3 regions of the Limosilactobacillus sp. DJ3M12 genome follow, and region 2 is predicted to be linked to each of the others. Evidence: predicted binding sites of a transcription regulator. Region 2 holds the regulator's gene; each other region holds the start of a gene.
The links. The regulator CtsR, encoded in region 2, represses protease genes until heat stress. The targets are predictions, from matches to a motif close to TTGGTCAAAAAAGGTCAAANA.

Region 1 (6,337 bases), on a different contig from region 2:
TTATGAACTATATCTAATTGGAACTTTTTAGCAAGCTTGATGGCTCGAAATACGCCACGCACCGCAATTCGACGATCAGAAAACGAAACAAAAGGAATGCTTGCAAAGCGGTATATCCCATTTTCAACATCATCATGTTTAGCCTTAGGATCAGTTGTCGTAAAAATATATACATGATGTCCCTGAGCAATCAATTCATCACGAAGCGTCTTAATCGAAGTCGCCACGCCACTCACCTGAGGGAAATATGTATCTGTAAAAATACCAATATTCAACCTAACTGCTCCTTTTTCATCATAAGTTTTCTAGATAATAATTAGTCATAACTGCTATTATACTAAAGCATTCACTGAACCGCAAAACGGATTTAAGATATTTTAAATCTTCCTCCTAATAGTAACAAGACTCGGGAAGCCTGATTAAGATTTCTTTACAAAATCTTTTAATAATGAGAATAAAAAATAACCCTCTTGACATGGTGAACAATCAAGAAAGTTAATTTCATTTATCAAAGTTTTACCTGCGGAACATACTTTTCCACTAATTCTTGGACCGCCGCGGCAGTTTCAGCATGAATCGCTCGATGAACTAATGGTTGTAATTTGCGCGTATTCAACTGGTTAATTAAAGAGCGAACACGTAAAATCTGACTACTGCTCATTGAAAATTCATCAAGCCCCATTGCCATTAATAGAGGAACCGCATAAGGATTATTAGCCATCTCTCCACACATTCCGACCCACTTGCCTTCAGCATGCGCAGCTTCAATCACTTGCCGCACCATCCGTAAAACTGCTGGGTGAAGTTCTTGATATAGGTATGCTACTTGCTGATTTCCGCGATCAACAGCAAATAGGTACTGAATAAGGTCATTACTGCCAATGCTGAAAAAATCAACATATTTTGCAAAATGTTCAGCCATAACTGCAACTGCTGGAATCTCTAGCATCATGCCAACTTCAATATTTTTAGCAACTTGAATACCTGCTTGCTCAAGCTTTTCTTTTTCATCGTCAAGAATTGCTCGTGCCGCTTGGAACTCTTCAATTGTTGCAATCATCGGAAACATAATGGCTAACCGTCCATAAACGGATGCACGAAGAAGGGCACGCAATTGAGGACGTAATATTTCTGGGCGTGCCAATCCAATCCTAATGGCACGAAAACCTAGGTAAGGATTGTCCTCATGAGGAAGAGCAACCATCCCCAGCTTTTTATCGCCACCAATATCAAGCGTTCGCGCGACTACCCGTTGTCCGTTCATCGCTGAAACAAATCTTTTGTAAGCATTAAATTGTTGCTCTTCTGTTGGCAATTCATCCTTACTCATATAGAGGAATTCCGTTCTTAAAAGGCCAATTCCCTCGGCACCATCCTCTTGAGCATCAATAACGTCAGCAAATGTTCCGACATTAGCTCCCACTTCAAATCGGCGCCCATCAGCACTCACAGTTTGCTTATCTTTTAACGCTCCCCACTTTTGCTGCTCCTGGATAAATTTACCGGCTAACAAACGGTAATGCTCAACCTCTTCCTTCGTTGGATTGACAATCACCTTGCCATGAATTCCATCAACAATCAGTAAGTCGCCATCATGAATGATCGTAGTAGCATCCTTGACACCAACGACAGCGGGCAAAGAAAGGGTTTTACTCATAATTGTAAAGTGAGAAGTGCGTCCACCATTAGTTGTAACAACCCCTGCAACATATCGTTTATCAAATTGAGCGGTATCAGTAGGCGTAATATTATTAGCAACAAAGATCGCGCGGTGGTCTAAAAGTCCTGGGTCTGGTAAAGGAACATTCAATAGGTGACTCAAAACTCGTTTGGTCACATCACGCAAGGCGGTTGCCCGCGCATATAAATACTCATTATCGTTTTTGCGCTCAAAAATACTTAAATAATAATCTTCAACGCGTTTAACAGCCCACTCGGCGGTATCATGATGGCTATTAATACGGTCAATAATCTTCTTTTGTAAAGTCGGATCGTCTAAAATCGCAATTTGGGTATCAATAATCGTCACTGCCCGTTGACCTAACAACTCATGGGCACGCTTAGATAAATGCTGAAGTTCGGCCTTGCTTAACGTAAAAGAATCATGAAGCCGGGCGACCTCATGATTCTCATCAGCTGTATGCTGTTTTTTTATAGATAGATCTGACTCTACTAACAGGTGTGCCGGAGCAATCGTAATACCACTACTAGCGGCAAGTCCGGTTAGTAGTATAGACATTAGTCAGTCAATCCTTCTTTCTTCATAGTTTCCGCAACGGTGTCCAAAGCTTCTTTTTCGTCGTCACCATTAGCAGTAATAGTAACCTTAGCGTTTTGACCAACACCAAGGGACATTACACCCATGATTGACTTCAAGTTTACACTCTTACCTTCGTATGAAAGAGTAATGTCAGATGAAAACTTTGAAGCAGCTTGTACCAAAATAGTAGCTGGACGAGCATGAATACCAGTTTCAGAAGTAATTGTAAATTCACGTTTTTCCATATTAATCAGTCTCCTTCGAGCAGATATAATTAATTTATTATCAGTAGCTTGACCACTGATACACCTCGATAATTACATTTTAGCAATTGTAAGCGTTAAATACAAGGCTACTTCTTGCGATTTATCGCTCTCTTAATTGATAAATAATTTTACCGCCTCGCTGCGCTTCGCCTTCAATTTGCGAACGATATGCATACGAGTGAAAAATCGGTTGAAATTGCTGAAAATTTTCGGGGGTAATTACAAAATGATCAATCTTTTTATTTCGTAAATCATCCAACAATTGTTCAAAATTTTCTTCTGCCATTCAATCACCTCAACATAAAATTCTATCTTCTTATTATACATGAAATTACGATTATACTTCTATTTTAGCATTCATGGCTAAAGAGTGCTAAAATCAAAGTGAGCTATTTTCGGTATTCCTAAGTAACTTAGCTATATAGGAAAGATCGCTCTTTATTTAAGAAAATATTTAAGTTTTATGGCTTGCTTTGCGATAAAAAGTAAGTATAATATTAATCAATGGTCAAGAAAGGTCAAAAAATTCTTGATGAAACTATTTAGGAGGTATTAAATTTAGATGCAATGTCAATACTGTCATCAAAATCCAGCCACGATTCATCTTCAAATGAATTTTAATGGACAACGGATTCAAATAGACCTCTGCCAAAATTGTTATCAAAAATTACAAAATCTACAAACAGATATGATGAATGGAGGTAACGGAATGAATAATTTCGGTTTTGGAAGCCTCGAAGACTTCATGAATGCAATGAACAATATGCAAAGTCAAGCTGCCGGCGCTAATGGTCAAAACATGAACGGCCAAGCTCAACGACAAGGTGGCGGCCGGAACGGAAAAGGAATCCTTGGTCAATATGGGATCAACCTTACTGATCTTGCTCGCCAAGGTAAAATTGACCCAGTCATCGGACGCGACAATGAAATTAAACGAGTAATTGAAATTTTAAACCGTCGAACCAAGAATAACCCAGTCTTGATTGGTGAAGCTGGGGTTGGTAAGACCGCGGTTGTCGAAGGCCTAGCTCAAGCAATCGTTAGCGGTCAAGTTCCTGAAAAGCTTGCTAACAAGGAAATTATCCGACTCGATGTTGTTTCCTTAGTTCAAGGTACTGGAATTCGGGGACAATTTGAAAAGCGGATGCAACAATTAATGGAGGAAGTTCATAAAAATAAGAACATCATCCTCTTTATTGACGAAATCCACGAAATCATGGGTGCGGGAAATGCTGAAGGCGGAATGGACGCTGGAAATGTTCTTAAGCCCGCCCTTGCCCGTGGTGACTTCCAATTAGTTGGTGCCACTACTCTTAATGAATATCGAAAGATCGAAAAAGATGCAGCTCTTGCACGACGGTTCCAACCAGTTGAAGTTGATGAACCATCCGTTGAAGAAACAATCCGCATCTTAAACGGAATCAAAAATCGTTATCAAGATTACCACCATGTTAAATACACAGATGACGCAATTGTAGCAGCTGCTAAACTTTCTGACCGCTACATTCAAGATCGTTACTTACCTGACAAAGCTATCGACTTACTTGATGAAGCGGGATCAAAGAAGAACTTAACGCTTAAAAATGTGGATCCAAACGCAATCGAAAATGAAATCCACACAGCTGAAGCACACAAGCAACAAGCAGCTGATAACCAAGATTATGAAAAAGCAGCTTTCTACCGCGATCAAGTCGCTAAACTTGAAAAGGCAAAGAAAGAAGCTGAAGAAAACCATACTGAAGATTCTGCAACTGTTACCGTTAAGGATATGCAGAGAATCGTTGAAGAACGGACAAATATTCCAGTTGGTGACCTGCAAAAGCAAGAAGAAAATCAACTTCGCGACCTTGATAAGAAGCTTGATGAACACGTTATTGGTCAAACCCAAGCAGTGGATAAGGTTGCCCGTGCCATTCGTCGTAACCGGATCGGTTTGAACAAGTCTGGTCGGCCAATTGGTAGTTTCCTCTTTGTTGGTCCTACGGGGGTTGGTAAGACTGAAACGGCTAAGCAACTTGCCCTCCAATTGTTTGGTTCTAAGGATGCCATGATTCGGTTTGATATGTCTGAATACATGGACAAGACCTCTACTTCTAAATTAATCGGGGCTGCTCCTGGTTATGTTGGTTACGAAGAAGCTGGTCAGTTGACTGAACAAGTACGGCGGCACCCTTATAGCTTGATCTTACTTGATGAAGTTGAAAAGGCGCACCCAGATGTTATGCACATGTTCTTACAAATTCTGGATGATGGTCGTTTAACTGATTCTCAAGGACGCACTGTTAGCTTCAAGGATACAATCATTATCATGACATCTAATGCCGGAACTGGTGATTCAGAAGCAAGTGTTGGTTTCGGTGCTGAGTCTAATGGTAGTACTCATTCCATCATTGACAAGTTGACAAACTACTTCAAGCCAGAATTCTTAAACCGGTTTGATGACATCGTTCAATTCAATGCTCTCTCCAAGGATGACTTGATGAAGATCGTTAACTTAATGATTGATGATGTTAATAACATGCTTGCTGATAAGAACTTGCACATCGAAGTCACTAACAACGTTGAAGAAAAATTAGTTGACATGGGCTTTGATCCAAAGATGGGTGCTCGTCCTCTTCGTCGGGTAATCCAAGAACAAATCGAAGACCGGATTGCTGATTACGTTCTTGATCACAGTGACGCTCATAATTTAGTTGCTAAACTTGATGATAATGGTGACATTGTTGTCGAAGAAACTGAAGAAGTACCAACAATTGCTAAAAAATAACTGAGTATAAAAAACGAGGCTGAATTTTTCAACCTCGTTTTTTTATTACACTCAATTTACTTCCAAACGACGGCGGACTTCCAATACCGGAAGAGCAACCATCGGGACAATAATAATTGCCAATATCAATTCTGCGAGCCCATTAGTCGCCATGACCGTTTCTAAAGCAATTAATAAATGATTAACATTTACCCCATAAGTTTGCGCAACTGCTGGAGTACGATAAAATAGATAAATAAAGCCTAATACCAAGCCAGTATTAGTAAGGGTTCCTACTATTGCAGCACTTACCGCGGCGATATATTTTGCTTTGACCAAACGACACATAAGAATAAAAGTATATCCTGCTAAGATCCCAATCATAATGCGCGGGACAACGGAAACAAGCGGGTTAACAAAAACTAAGGGAGCCAGCGGACTACTTGGTGCCACAAATGTCCGCACCCAAGTTAGGAGCCCCCAAATACCACCAATAATTGCGCCATCAACGGGACCCAACACAATTGCCGCAATAATGACTGTTACATGAAGGGTCGTAATACTAAGCGGCCCCAGCGGAATATTGCCAAAAAATGGAAAAAAATCTTGTAAGAGAATAATTGCGATAAAGATTGCTAATGTCGTATTGTGCCTAATTTGTTGGTGCCGTGTTTTTGCCATTTTTCTTCTCCTAAATAAATTTGAATAGGCTTATTGTAATAAAAAAATCACCTATTCGCAATTCTCAAGAGAAATATGGTCGTTCCTTATCGTGTCAGCTACTAAAAAGCGCTATAATAATAGAGAATTAAGGTTACGGAGTGTTAATAATGATTGACAAGTTTAAAACAGGAAATCCTATCTGGGTTTACTATAATGATATCGATTCAGGAGCAAACCTTACCGTCCCGCAATTATTACGCGGATTCATCGGTCAAGAATACCAAATTGAACAAAAGCAATTTCCTAATTACCGATATGTAAAAACTGAAGGTGAAACTAAGGGAACATTTGATATGCGGCAACGAATTGTACACCTTTTTTATCGGAAACAAAATTGGGGAG
Region 2 (6,337 bases):
AGGCTTCCATAATTGAGGCGCTGATTGGCATTTTGTCGTTTGATTATGCGTTGAAACTGTCTTTTATAAACTTTGCAATTTGAGCTACTGGAATTTTTTCCATATTATCATAAAGATCAATATGTTCGCAGTTTTTTACGATCAATCTTTGCTTTGGTTGGTTAGCAAGGTAATAAGCTCTCTCGGAATAAGAACGGGAGTGAGCATTGTCTCCATAAATAAATAGGATTGGTCGTGGTGAAATTTCTTTAATATAGTCTGACGCAGAAAATTCAAGCATTGCTAAATTAGAAGTGGTTGTTGCAGTTCCACGTGCATTTGGATGGAAGCCACGTTTAAGAGCGTAAAAACGAAGCCACTCATTTGTTAACTCATCATGATTTGGTAAATCGTCAATACTATCATATGGTTCTTCTGGGAAGGAAGGATGATAGTCAGGCTGCCCATTTTCAAAATCGTCCCACCGTTGCTTTGATAATTGATCTTTAAGCTGGAATAATTGTTCAGGAGCAAGATTAGCCATCTCACGAATATCTGTCATATCATACATTGAAATTGTTACAACAAATTTAATTCGTGTATCAACAGCCGCAGCGCTAAGAGCAAAGCCTGCCCCTCCACTGATACCGATAACACTTATTTGTTCGCGATTGACATGCTTTGCTTTTGTACCTGGATAATCAACTGCGGCACTAAAAGATTCTGCATATAAGTCTGGAGAAGCAACATGACGAGGTTCGCCAGCTGATTCACCCATGTATACTTGATCAAATGCAAGGGTAACAAAACCTAATTGAGCAAACGTATTTGCATAAATTGCTGCTGCCTGTTCCTTTGTGCTTCCATAAGGTGCCCCGATTACGATGGCTGGTAACAATTTGTCTTCTTCTAGATTCTTAGGGGTGTAGATATCAGCAGTAATTGCCGTTCCATAACGATTATTGTAACGAATATGTTGCCGCTCTACATTTTCACTTAGCTACTCACTCCTTTGTCTAATTGATTAAATTATAACATCCATATTAATAGGGAGCGTCTAAAATTGTAACAGTAAAGTTTTGGTGATAATTAGTAAGTGATTTACTATACAATATTAAAAGAATTAATTTTCCGGGCGTTATCATTGTTATATCAGTGTTTTAAATAAAAAATAAAATTATTAATTTCGTTAAATGTGCAAATTTTCACTTTAAATTTGTCTAGGAGTTGTGGTACTATAAGCTTTGTAAAAAGTAATTTGTTTATTAATAAAGGAGATCTTACCTTATGAAAGCTGCTGTTATTAACGATCCAGTAGACGGTTTTGTTACTGTTAAAGATGTTCAACTTCGGGATTTAAAGCCCGGTGAAGCTTTAGTTGACATGGAATATTGTGGCCTTTGTCACACTGATTTACACGTTGCTGCTGGAGACTTTGGTAAGAAGCCAGGTCGTATTATCGGTCATGAAGGAGTTGGTCGTGTATCTAAGGTTGCCCCTGGGGTTACTTCATTAAAAGTTGGCGATCGTGTATCAATTGCATGGTTCTTCAAGGGCTGTGGACACTGTGAATATTGTTTAACAGGTCGTGAAACTCTTTGTCGGAATGTTCTTAATGCGGGTTACACTGCTGACGGTGCAATGGCTGAACAATGTATCGTACCAGCTGACTACGCTGTTAAGGTTCCAGAAGGTCTTGATCCTGTTGAAGCTACTTCATTAACTTGTGCTGGTGTTACGATGTACAAGGCATTAAAGGTTGCTGACATCAAGCCAGGTCAATGGGTATCAATCGTTGGTGCTGGTGGTTTAGGTAACTTGGGTATTCAATTTGCTCACAACGTATTTGGTGCTCATGTTATCGCTGTTGATGGTAATCCTGATAAGCTTGAAGCCGCTAAGAAGAATGGTGCTGAAATTTTAATTAACCGTCATGACGGTGATGTTGATAAGCAAATTCAAGAAAAGGTTGGCGGTGTTCACGCTGCTGTAGTAACAGCAGTTTCTCCCTCTGCATTCGACCAAGCAGTTGATTCACTTCGCCCAGATGGTAAGCTTGTTGCCGTTGCGCTTCCACAAGGTGACATGAAGCTTAACATTGCTAAGACTGTTCTTGATGGTATCATTGTTGCTGGTTCATTAGTTGGTACACGTCAAGACTTAGCTGAATGTTTCCAATTTGGTGCAGAAGGTAAGGTTCACCCAATTGTTAAGACTCGTAAGTTAAGCGAAATTAATGATATGATCCAAGAACTTAAGGATAACAAGGTTGTTGGTCGGAATGTTGTTGATTTTGTTCACAACGATAACGACTAATTAAAAAAGTAGTTCATATTTAATTCTCTAAAAGACTAGTGTTGCGCTTGAATGCTTCGCTAGTCTTTATTATTTTCTTAAATGTATAGCTGAATGATCATACAAGTAGGCGCCGACTCTAAAAGTGTGTTAAAATAATGGTCAAGATTAGTCAAAAGAGCCGAGGTGATATAATGGAGAATAAAAGTATTTCAGATATTATCGAAGCATACTTAAAAGAAATACTTGGTGACTCAGCTCAGGTCGAAATTCGTCGTTCTGAGATTGCCAACCAGTTTGATGTGGTACCGTCACAAATTAATTATGTTATTAAAACGAGGTTTACCATTCAAAATGGTTATTTAGTAAAGAGTAAGCGTGGAGGCGGCGGATATATTCGAATCGAGCGAGTTAATTTACTTGATGACGTAAATGTGCTAAACTCACTTATTCAAGCAATTGGCGACTCGGTTCGTGAACGTGATGCTTTTGATATTGTTCGAACGTTATATGAAGAAGACGTGATTACGAGACGTGAAGGAGACTTAATGCTAGTTGCATTATCTAAACAAGCACTAGCAGTTAATGATAGTAAGATTGAAGATCAGCTTCGCGCCCGTATATTAGTATCATTCTTGAATCGACTTCGCTATGAAAGTTAAAAGGGAGATTGTACATGGATAATATGTTCACGCCAAGTGCAAAGCATGTTCTAGCAATTGCACAAGAACAAGCAAAATACTTTAAACACCAAGCAGTAGGGACTGAACACCTTCTGCTTGCCCTCTCAATGGATAAAGATGGGATTGCTAACAAAATATTTGAACAATTTTCTATTACGAACGATGATATTCGTGAAGAAATTGAACGCTTAATTGGCTATGGAACGATGGAAAATCTGGGAGCTTCAGATTATCTCCCATACTCACCAAAAGCAAAGCAAGTATTATCGTTAGCAGGTAAAGAAGCCCAACAAATGCATGCATTGAAGATTGGCACTGAACACTTATTATTAGCCTTAATCGCTGATGAAAGTGTTCTATCTTCACGGATTTTATATAGTCTAGATGTTGTGCCACGACAGATGAGAAAAGTAATTTTACGGCGGTTAGGGATTGCTGATAGTCAGCAACGCAATCCTAATCGTCAATCATCTCGTCGACGGATTCAGCAAGCTGGTACACCAACATTAGATAAACTAGCTCGTGATATGACAGAACTTGCTCGGAATGGTCAGCTTGATCCTGTAATTGGTCGAAATAAGGAAGTTAAACGTGTGGAACAGATTCTTAGTCGTCGTACCAAGAACAACCCAGTTTTGATTGGAGAACCGGGAGTAGGGAAGACGGCGATTGCTGAAGGACTTGCTCAGCGGATGGTTGATGGTAAGGTTCCAGCTGAATTGGCTAATAAACGTTTGATGATGCTTGATATGGGATCATTAGTTGCAGGTACCAAGTATCGAGGAGAATTTGAAGATCGTCTTAAAAAAGTAATTGATGAGATTCAAAACGACGGGCATGTGATTCTTTTTATTGATGAACTCCATACCTTAATTGGTGCTGGTGGTGCTGAAGGTGCAATTGATGCCTCCAATATTTTGAAACCGGCCTTAGCGCGAGGCGAGTTGCAAACAATTGGTGCTACTACGCTTGATGAATATCAGAAATATATAGAATCGGATGCAGCACTTGAACGACGCTTTGCCACTGTTCAAGTTGATGAGCCGACTACTGACCAAACTCTACAAATCCTGCGAGGACTACGACCAAAGTATGAGGAGCACCATCATGCTAAAATTACTGATGAAGCGCTAGAAGAAGCAGTTAAATTGTCAGATCGTTATATTTCGGACCGGTTCTTGCCAGATAAAGCAATTGATCTTATTGATGAATCGGCAGCTATGGTTCGAATTGATGCTGAAGATAAGAAAAATCATCAGCCTTCACTAGAAAGTCAGTTAGAAGATTTGCGAACCCAAAAAGAAGAAGCAATTGATAATCAAGACTTTGATCGTGCAGCTACTCTTCGTCAACAGGAGTTAGCACTAAAAGATAAGATTGACCGTAAAAAACAACGCACTCAACAAAAAGATTCTCATAACTACAAATTGAAAGTAACTGGTGAAAACATTGCACAAGTTGTTGCTGAATGGACAGGAGTTCCTTTAACTCAATTGAAGAAGAGTGAAAGTGAACGATTGGTTAACTTGGAAAAGGTTCTGCATCAACGAGTAATTGGTCAAGATGAAGCAGTTACCGTAGTCGCTAAGGCAATTCGGCGTGCACGAAGCGGTCTTAAGGATCCTAGTCGGCCGATTGGTTCTTTTATGTTTTTAGGACCGACCGGGGTAGGAAAAACAGAGCTTGCCAAGGCATTAGCTGCTGCAATGTTTGGCTCGGAAGATAATATGATCCGGATTGATATGTCCGAATATATGGAAAAATATAGTACTAGTCGCTTGATTGGTGCCGCTCCAGGATATGTCGGTTATGACGAGGGTGGCCAACTAACTGAAAAAGTACGGCAACGTCCATATTCAGTTGTCTTATTAGATGAAGCTGAAAAGGCACATCCGGATGTATTTAATTTATTACTTCAAGTTTTAGATGATGGTTACTTAACTGATGCAAAAGGTCGGCGCGTTGATTTTAGAAATACCATTATTATTATGACTTCTAACCTTGGAGCAACTCAGCTTCAGGATGAAAAAGAAGTTGGTTTTGGGGCAAAAGATATGTCACAAGACTATAATGCGATGGCATCGGCAATTAAGCAACAAATGAGGTTATACTTCCGCCCAGAATTCCTTAATCGGATTGATGAAACGATTATCTTCCATTCATTACAAAAGAAAGAGCTTCATCAAATTGTTAAACTCATGGTTAATGATTTAAATAAACGGGTAAGTGAGCAAGGCATTAACTTGAAAGTTACGCCTGCTGCAATTGATGTAATTGCAAAGCTTGGTTACAATCCTGCTTATGGAGCTCGTCCGCTTCGTCGTGCTTTACAAGATCATGTTGAAGATGATTTGAGTACTGGACTACTTAGTGGTGAAATCAATGTTGGAGATGACGTAACAGTAGGTGCGCATCACGGTAAAATTACTTTTAAAGTAAAAAAGCCAGATGAAGATAAAGCTGTTGAATTAAAATTGAATAGATAAAAAGAACGGTAAATTATTCTGAAAGTGCAGAGTAATTTACCGTTTTGTATTCTGGTTTCATTAAATTTGAAATACACAAACCGAATATTTGAGTTTTATGTATTATAAAAATGTTATAATTGTAACTTTTGTTCTCTAATGATATCTAATGATAATAGAAGAAAAAGCTACCAAATTGCATTCATTTATCACATTTGATGATTATTTTTCTAAAACGGTTGTCAAAAGATAAGTTATAGCCTTATAATGTGTTTATCAGATAATTAATGATTAAAAATAGGGGATGAACAATAAATGAAGCGAGCAGAACAATTAGAAAAGACAAGACAAGCAATCTTAAAAACCGCTACAAAGTTATTTTTACAAAAGGGATTTGGTGAAACTTCAACACGGGATATTGCCAAACAGATTGGAATTACGCAACCGGCTTTATACCACCACTTCAGCGATAAAGAGGTTTTATATCTGGATGTAATGACAAATTTATGTGGAAAAGTTCGCCAAGATATTAATAAAGTAATGCGTAAACATGATTTGTCACCGAATGAACAATTATGGCAAATCACCAAGGCATTAAAAAAACATCATCCATTAAGTATTTATGACCAATACAATCAGGCAATGCGCCTATTATCGAAGAGTGCACAGCAAAAGCTTAATATGATCTTTACAATGGATTATCTAGAACCAATTGCAGCATTTTTCCGTCAACCAGATGTAGGGTTACGTCCTGATATTCTTCCTAAAGAAGCTGCTGAATTATTTATTGCAGGACTAACTCCAATTTTTGGCACTTCGCAATTAATTGGTGGCCATTCAATTACACCAGAACAACGTGACCAATTAATCCTAGACTGCATTATTAACGGTTTATCAAATTGGGGCGGAAAAAAT
Region 3 (6,337 bases), on a different contig from region 2:
ATCAAGCGTTTCGTATTTGAGTAATGCTTCAGCGATTTGCTTATGTTGTTCACGGTGCGTCTCAATAATGTGTAAGGCGGTTTCGTGCCCTTCAGTTAAGATTCGACGTACTTCTTCATCAACTAAAGCAGCAGTCTTTTCGGAGTAAGGTGATTGGTCATAGCCTTGACCTGTAAAGACCTGACCAGAACTTTGCAGTTCTACCGGACCAATCTTATCACTCATTCCGTACTGGGTAACCATCGAACGAGCAATTTGGGTTGCTTGTTCAAAGTCATTTGAAGCTCCTGAAGATTGTGACTTAAAGACAAGCTCTTCAGCAGCTCGTCCACCCATCAGACCAGCGATTTGTTCCATCGCATTCTTTTTCGACATTAACATCTGATCTTCACGTGGAAGCATGATAGCATATCCACCTGCGCGACCACGTGGGACAATGGTAACCTTGTGCACAACTCGTGCGTCATTTAATACAAGACCCACAATCGTGTGACCCGCTTCGTGGTATGCAACAGTCTTTCGTTCTTGTTCAGATTGGACACGGTTATGCTTAGCTGGTCCAGCAATTACCCGGTCTTCTGCTTCATCTAAGTCAGCAGCATCAATTTCAGTTTTGTTCCGCCGCGCAGCTAATAAGGCCGCTTCGTTTAATAGGTTAGCTAAGTCAGCCCCAACAAAACCGGGAGTCTGTTTAGCAATTTCCTTTAAATCAACGTCGCTTGCCATTGGTTTGTTCTTAGCATGAACTCGTAAAATGGCTTCACGACCCTTAACATCTGGACGACCTACTAAAATCTTTCGGTCAAAACGTCCTGGACGTAAAAGGGCGGGATCCAAGACATCTGAACGGTTAGTAGCTGCCATGACGATGATTCCTTCATCGCCTTGGAAACCATCCATTTCAACTAACAATTGGTTCAAGGTTTGTTCACGTTCATCGTGACCGCCGCCCATGCCATTTCCACGGCGCCGACCAACGGCATCAATTTCATCAATAAAGATGATTGCTGGAGCAGCTTTCTTGGCTTGATCAAATAAGTCACGAACACGACTAGCACCAACACCGACGAACATTTCAACAAAGTCAGAACCAGAGATTGAGAAGAATGGTACCCCTGATTCACCGGCAACCGCCTTAGCTAGCAAGGTCTTACCAGTACCTGGAGGCCCCTCCAGTAAAACACCAGATGGAATACGAGCACCAAGCTTAGTGAATTTCTTTGGATTCTTCAAGAATTCAACGATTTCAACCAATTCTTGTTTCTCTTCTTCTTCACCGGCAACATCTGAGAAACGAACTTTGTTTTTCTTAGCATCAGATGGCTTGGCCTTGGTCTTACCAAAGCTCATCACTCCACGGCCACCCCCACCTTGACCAGCTTGGCCCATCATCATGTAGAAGAAGAAAATCATGATGACCAATGGCAAGACAGTCAACAACAGGTTCATCCAGACACTATTAGATTCTTCAGCACGAGTACTAATCTTTACATTATGACGGTTAGCATAGTTTTGAAGTTGACTAACAGTTACGTCACTTTCCAAAACAGAACTTTGGAATTGAGTTACCTTATTGTTTCGTTGTGGTGTAAGAGCAAAGCCAGTATTGTTGGCGGAATTGGCATTGTTTGACTGAGGTTTACGGTAAGTACCCGTAACCTTATATACCCCACCATTTGGCTGAAGCTGAACGCTCTTAACCTTATTACTCTTCAGTTCGGAGATAAACTCGCTTTGGGAAACTGTCTTACTTTGTCCTGTTGAGGCATTGCCCCCAAAGAAGAAGTAGGCGATTCCCATAATACACAAGAACATCACGGCATAGAAGAGAACGTTATGAGTAAAATTATTTTTTTTACGATTGTTGTTCATAACAACCTCCTATCTACCAGCAACGATATTTTATAATTGTAGTCATTATCATAGCATATTTGACAAATATTGACCATTAATTTTACAGAAGAATTAATAGTTTTATCGCCAATGTTATTAATAATACATAATACATACTACATATTTACGGATCCATAAAAATGGACGTTAATTAAGAATATCTTTAAAATACCGTCCATTTAATATTGATTTTTCCGTCATCCTAATTATCTAACATTTTTAGTCATTTTGGTATACAGATGGCTTCAAAATTCCAACATACGGTAAATTTCGGTAGAATCCTTTGTAATCAAGGCCATACCCTACCAAGAACTCTTTAGGAACCGTAAAACCAACATAATCGGGTTCGACATCTACTTCCCGACCTTCTGGCTTATTTAATAATGAACAAACCTTTATGCTCTTTGCTCCCCGGTCGGCTAAAAGGTCCATCAAGTACTTCAAAGTATGACCGGTATCAACAATATCTTCCATAATTAGAACATGCCGATCTTTAACATCTGTTTTCAAATCATGAATAAGTTTAACTTTTCCAGTCGAACCTAAGCCACCAAAATAACTAGAAACATCAATAAAGTCGATTTGGGCCATGATATCTAGCCGTTCAATCATATCAACAGTAAATAAAACTGCTCCGCTTAGAACGGAAATGATAATTGGCCGTTTATCCTTATAATCTTTTGTTAAGTCCGTTGCTAATTCGTCCATTCGTTTGCCAAGCATTTCTTCGCTGTATAAGACACGCTCAATATCGTTATTCATTTACCTTCTTCTCCTTATTTTTTATTCCAATAAAACATGACCGACATGTCTGCTGATAGCCGGTTGGCCGTTCAAACCAACTCCACTTTCGGTTAACTATCCAGACGACCTCGTCATGCGCATCAACCAGGACCATTTGCTGGTCACGCTGTTTTCGGGAAACTTTTTGGTCAATTAGGACCCGCTTGACTAACTGGTGATGACCATTTTTTAAGCGAATACGATCTTTTTGTCGCCATTGTCGTAGCCGCAGCGGAAATTGATCTGGAGCAAGCCATTGCAAAACTACCTGCTCTTCATCATTGAAAAACGACTTTTCAGCTGACACTGCCATTAAGTTTATTGGATCTACTTGATACCATTGTTCCAATTTTATCATATGATCTTGGGACTTTTGTAGGTTCTCAAGCGGATTATCCAATTTTTTTAACACACAAGTAGCGTAGGCTTTCTCAAGAATATATCGATGCGGCAACTCAATGATTTGCTGTGGCTTTTGCTCGTTTTCTAGGATCTGCAGCAGTTCATCAAGTTGCTGGTCCTTAATATCATATATTCCTTGTTGATTAAACCATTGTCGTAAAATTTCTTTTCGAATGATTTCCTTATTTTGCAATAATCTTGCCAGGATCATCCTTCCTTGTTGATCAACACATGCTGCTAATTGATCTGCCACTTCTTGATCACGCCAGGCAAGGAGATCCGTTAACTGTTGATGATAGCTTTCGAGGTGAGAAAGCAACTGAGGATTCTCTTCTTCAAGCATTGGAATTATCGCATGCCGAAATCGATTCCGTTGAATGTTCAAGTCCTTATTTGTCTTATCCTCATACCACTTAAGATGATGCTGCAAAGCATATTTCTTTAACTGCTGTTTACTAAAGGGTAAAAGCGGCCGAATTAAGGTTCCAGAAGCAAATGGTCGCCGATCTCGTATTCCCACTAATTGACTCAACTGACCACCACGAGCCATCTTCATCAGCATTGTTTCTGCTAGATCATTTTGGTGGTGTGCAGTTAGCAGAATGCTTGCCTGATTATCTTTCATCACTTCCCGGAAAAATTGGTAGCGTGCTTGACGGGCAGCGTTTTCGACCCCGGTCTGTGGATGAAGATCTTGTGGCCAGTGTGCAACTGCTAGTTTTAAATCATTTTGTTTACAATACTGCCGAATGAACCGTTCTTCAAGCTGGCTTTGTTTTCGTAACTCATGGTTCATATGGGCAACGATAATCTGGGGACGATATTTTAACGGCAAATGTTGCAAGAGATCTAACAGAACCATCGAATCGACTCCGGTTGAGACAGCCACTACCACCTTATCTTGGGTAGCAAAAAAGCGACTCCTTACTAGGTGTCGCTCAAATGCTTGTTGTAAATCCGCCATATTAGCTCCGCCGACCACCACGGCCGCCACGCTTACCATCAGTTTGACGTTTCAAAGTAGATAAACGTGATTCGCTTTCTTTTAAATAGCCAGCTAACATGTCATTAAAGTCTTCGTGTTGGTGACTGTTGTGGTGACGACCACTAAAACCACCACGGAAGTTATCATTGTGACCACGGAAATTATTATTCCGTTCGTGGTGAAAATCACGGTGATTATTTTCACGATGATGGTTATTTTCATGATGATCTTGATGTTCACGAGGAGCTGCGGCCTTGATTGAAAGAGCAATCTTACCGTCATCACCAATCCGTGTTACTTTTGCTGTAACTTCATCCCCGACAGCCAATACATCATGAACATCCTTGATATATTTATCAGAGATTTGACTGATGTGTACTAGCCCTGTCTGATTATCATCTAAATCAACGAATGCACCAAAATTAGTGATTCCTGAAACTTTACCTGAAACCTTTGCTCCAACTTCAATTGCCATGAAACCTATAGATCCTCCTGAACCATCTCATATTTTTGTATTTGAGTATATCATAACTTCATCTTGAAAACGTATGAAAATAACTAAACTTCTCATAAAAAACTAAGCTGAAAAATCACCCAATTACATTCTCAATTTTAACATTTAAAATATTCTAACCCTACTAAAAACATCCTATTTTGTGATCATTAGTTCAAATTATAGATTATCTCGCCCTTCTTAGAGTAATTATACTTAGCACGGATAACCTGCTGAATATATTCGGGATTATGCAACATTTTAATCTGACGTTGTAGTTGTTGATTCTTTTGTTTTTGTTTTGTTAATTGTGATTGTGCTTGTCGAATATTGCCATTAATATCTGCTAATGTCCGTTTGCTTTGAAATATCTGAATTCCAAAGATTAAGAATATAACCAAAAAAACGGCAATAATCCGCTGACAACGGCGCTTATGCACATGCCGATTATATGTTTTTTGATTTGAAACCTGGCGGGCATATGGGGTATTTAATTGTGAAACTTTGCTATCAGATTGTCCTTTCATCTGACATTCCCCTCCATTTTAACTTATCACGCTTTAAGTATAGCAAGATACCGCGGAGAATGTCCATATGATTATCAACTTTTTTATATCTCAGAAGATATTATAGTTGGTCAAAGGATTCCGCGTAAGTTTCATCAACAATTTCATACATATCTTCCGCTTCACTCTTTTTCGTCGTTTCAACAATCCGATTAATCTTAACTGTTTCTGTCTTATTACCAAACTTAATTGTTAAAGTATCACCAACCGCTACCCGACTGGATGATTTTGCTGGTTGACCATTAATTAAGATCCGTCCTTGATCCGCGATTTCCTTAGCAATTGATCGACGTTTAATAATCCGTGATACTTTTAAAAATTTATCTAATCTCATTTTTCCGCTCCTTTTTCATCGGCTTGAATAACGTTTCCTAAAGTCGTTACAAATTGTAGTAGCTGGTGAAGCCAATCATCAGTAGTCATTTTAGGTTGAATAACCAGCCGAATCATTAGTTGCTGATTGTCTTCACCGATTGTTGCTTTAAATCGCGTATTAGCTAGCTCCTTAATTATTGCAGGGGCTTTAATCAAGCGGCTAGCACGTTCAGTAAACTTGATATTAATATTATCCCGTTGCCGCTTAATCTCAGCAATCATTGCCAGGTCAGCATGATTCTTCAATTGACTTACAAGCAACAGCGTCCCAACCGGTGCCGGGTAATCGCCAAACCGATCAATCAAGTCACCTTGAATATCAATAACTTCTTCATCTGTCTTAGCTTGGCGAATTGTCTTATATAATTCGATCTTTTGCCGTTGGTCTGCAATATAATCCGTTGGTAGGTAAGCTTCAACCCCTAACTCAACTTCTGCATCGGAGTGAATAGTTTGCTTCTTACCCTGCTTTTTAGCTACCGCATCACTAAGCATCGCTGAATATAGGTCATAACCAACAGAATCGATAAATCCATGTTGTTGTTTCCCCAAGAGGTTACCAGCTCCCCGAATAGCAAGGTCTCGCATTGCAATCTTAAATCCAGATCCCAACTCGGTAAAATCACGAATTGCAGCTAGCCTCTTTTCTCCTAATTCTGTTAGGACCTTATTAGGCTGATACATAAAGTAAGCATAAGCCACCCGATTACTACGACCAATTCGTCCGCGAATCTGATATAGCTGAGCTAACCCCATCCGATCAGCATTTTCAACAAAGAGCGTATTAGCATTTGGGATATCAACCCCCGTTTCAATAATAGAGGTAGTCACTAATACATC

Region 1: a site for CtsR is predicted at 3,031-3,051, ahead of QOS06_RS09665 (ATP-dependent Clp protease ATP-binding subunit). Genes of this name have one in related genera too.
Region 3: a site for CtsR is predicted at 1,929-1,949, ahead of ftsH (ATP-dependent zinc metalloprotease FtsH). Genes of this name have one in related genera too.

The regions. Positions count from the first base shown of each region.
Region 1 is NZ_CANCWY010000026.1:3,711-10,047, forward strand. Features, by position in the region: gene QOS06_RS09645 (glycosyltransferase family 4 protein) at 1-275, opposite strand, end outside; gene ptsP (phosphoenolpyruvate--protein phosphotransferase) at 509-2,239, opposite strand; gene QOS06_RS09655 (phosphocarrier protein HPr) at 2,239-2,505, opposite strand; gene ykzS (protein YkzS) at 2,627-2,812, opposite strand; gene QOS06_RS09665 (ATP-dependent Clp protease ATP-binding subunit) at 3,089-5,293, shown strand; gene QOS06_RS09670 (ECF transporter S component) at 5,345-5,953, opposite strand; gene QOS06_RS09675 (MucBP domain-containing protein) at 6,103-6,337, shown strand, end outside.
Region 2 is NZ_CANCWY010000012.1:106-6,442, forward strand. Features, by position in the region: gene QOS06_RS07030 (alpha/beta hydrolase) at 44-877, opposite strand; gene adhP (alcohol dehydrogenase AdhP) at 1,267-2,295, shown strand; gene QOS06_RS07040 (CtsR family transcriptional regulator) at 2,469-2,936, shown strand; gene QOS06_RS07045 (ATP-dependent Clp protease ATP-binding subunit) at 2,951-5,443, shown strand; gene QOS06_RS07050 (TetR/AcrR family transcriptional regulator) at 5,738-6,337, shown strand, end outside.
Region 3 is NZ_CANCWY010000015.1:5,283-11,619, forward strand. Features, by position in the region: gene ftsH (ATP-dependent zinc metalloprotease FtsH) at 1-1,872, opposite strand, end outside; gene hpt (hypoxanthine phosphoribosyltransferase) at 2,113-2,655, opposite strand; gene tilS (tRNA lysidine(34) synthetase TilS) at 2,648-4,042, opposite strand; gene QOS06_RS07865 (S1 domain-containing RNA-binding protein) at 4,044-4,538, opposite strand; gene QOS06_RS07870 (FtsB family cell division protein) at 4,727-5,083, opposite strand; gene QOS06_RS07875 (RNA-binding S4 domain-containing protein) at 5,184-5,456, opposite strand; gene mfd (transcription-repair coupling factor) at 5,453-6,337, opposite strand, start outside.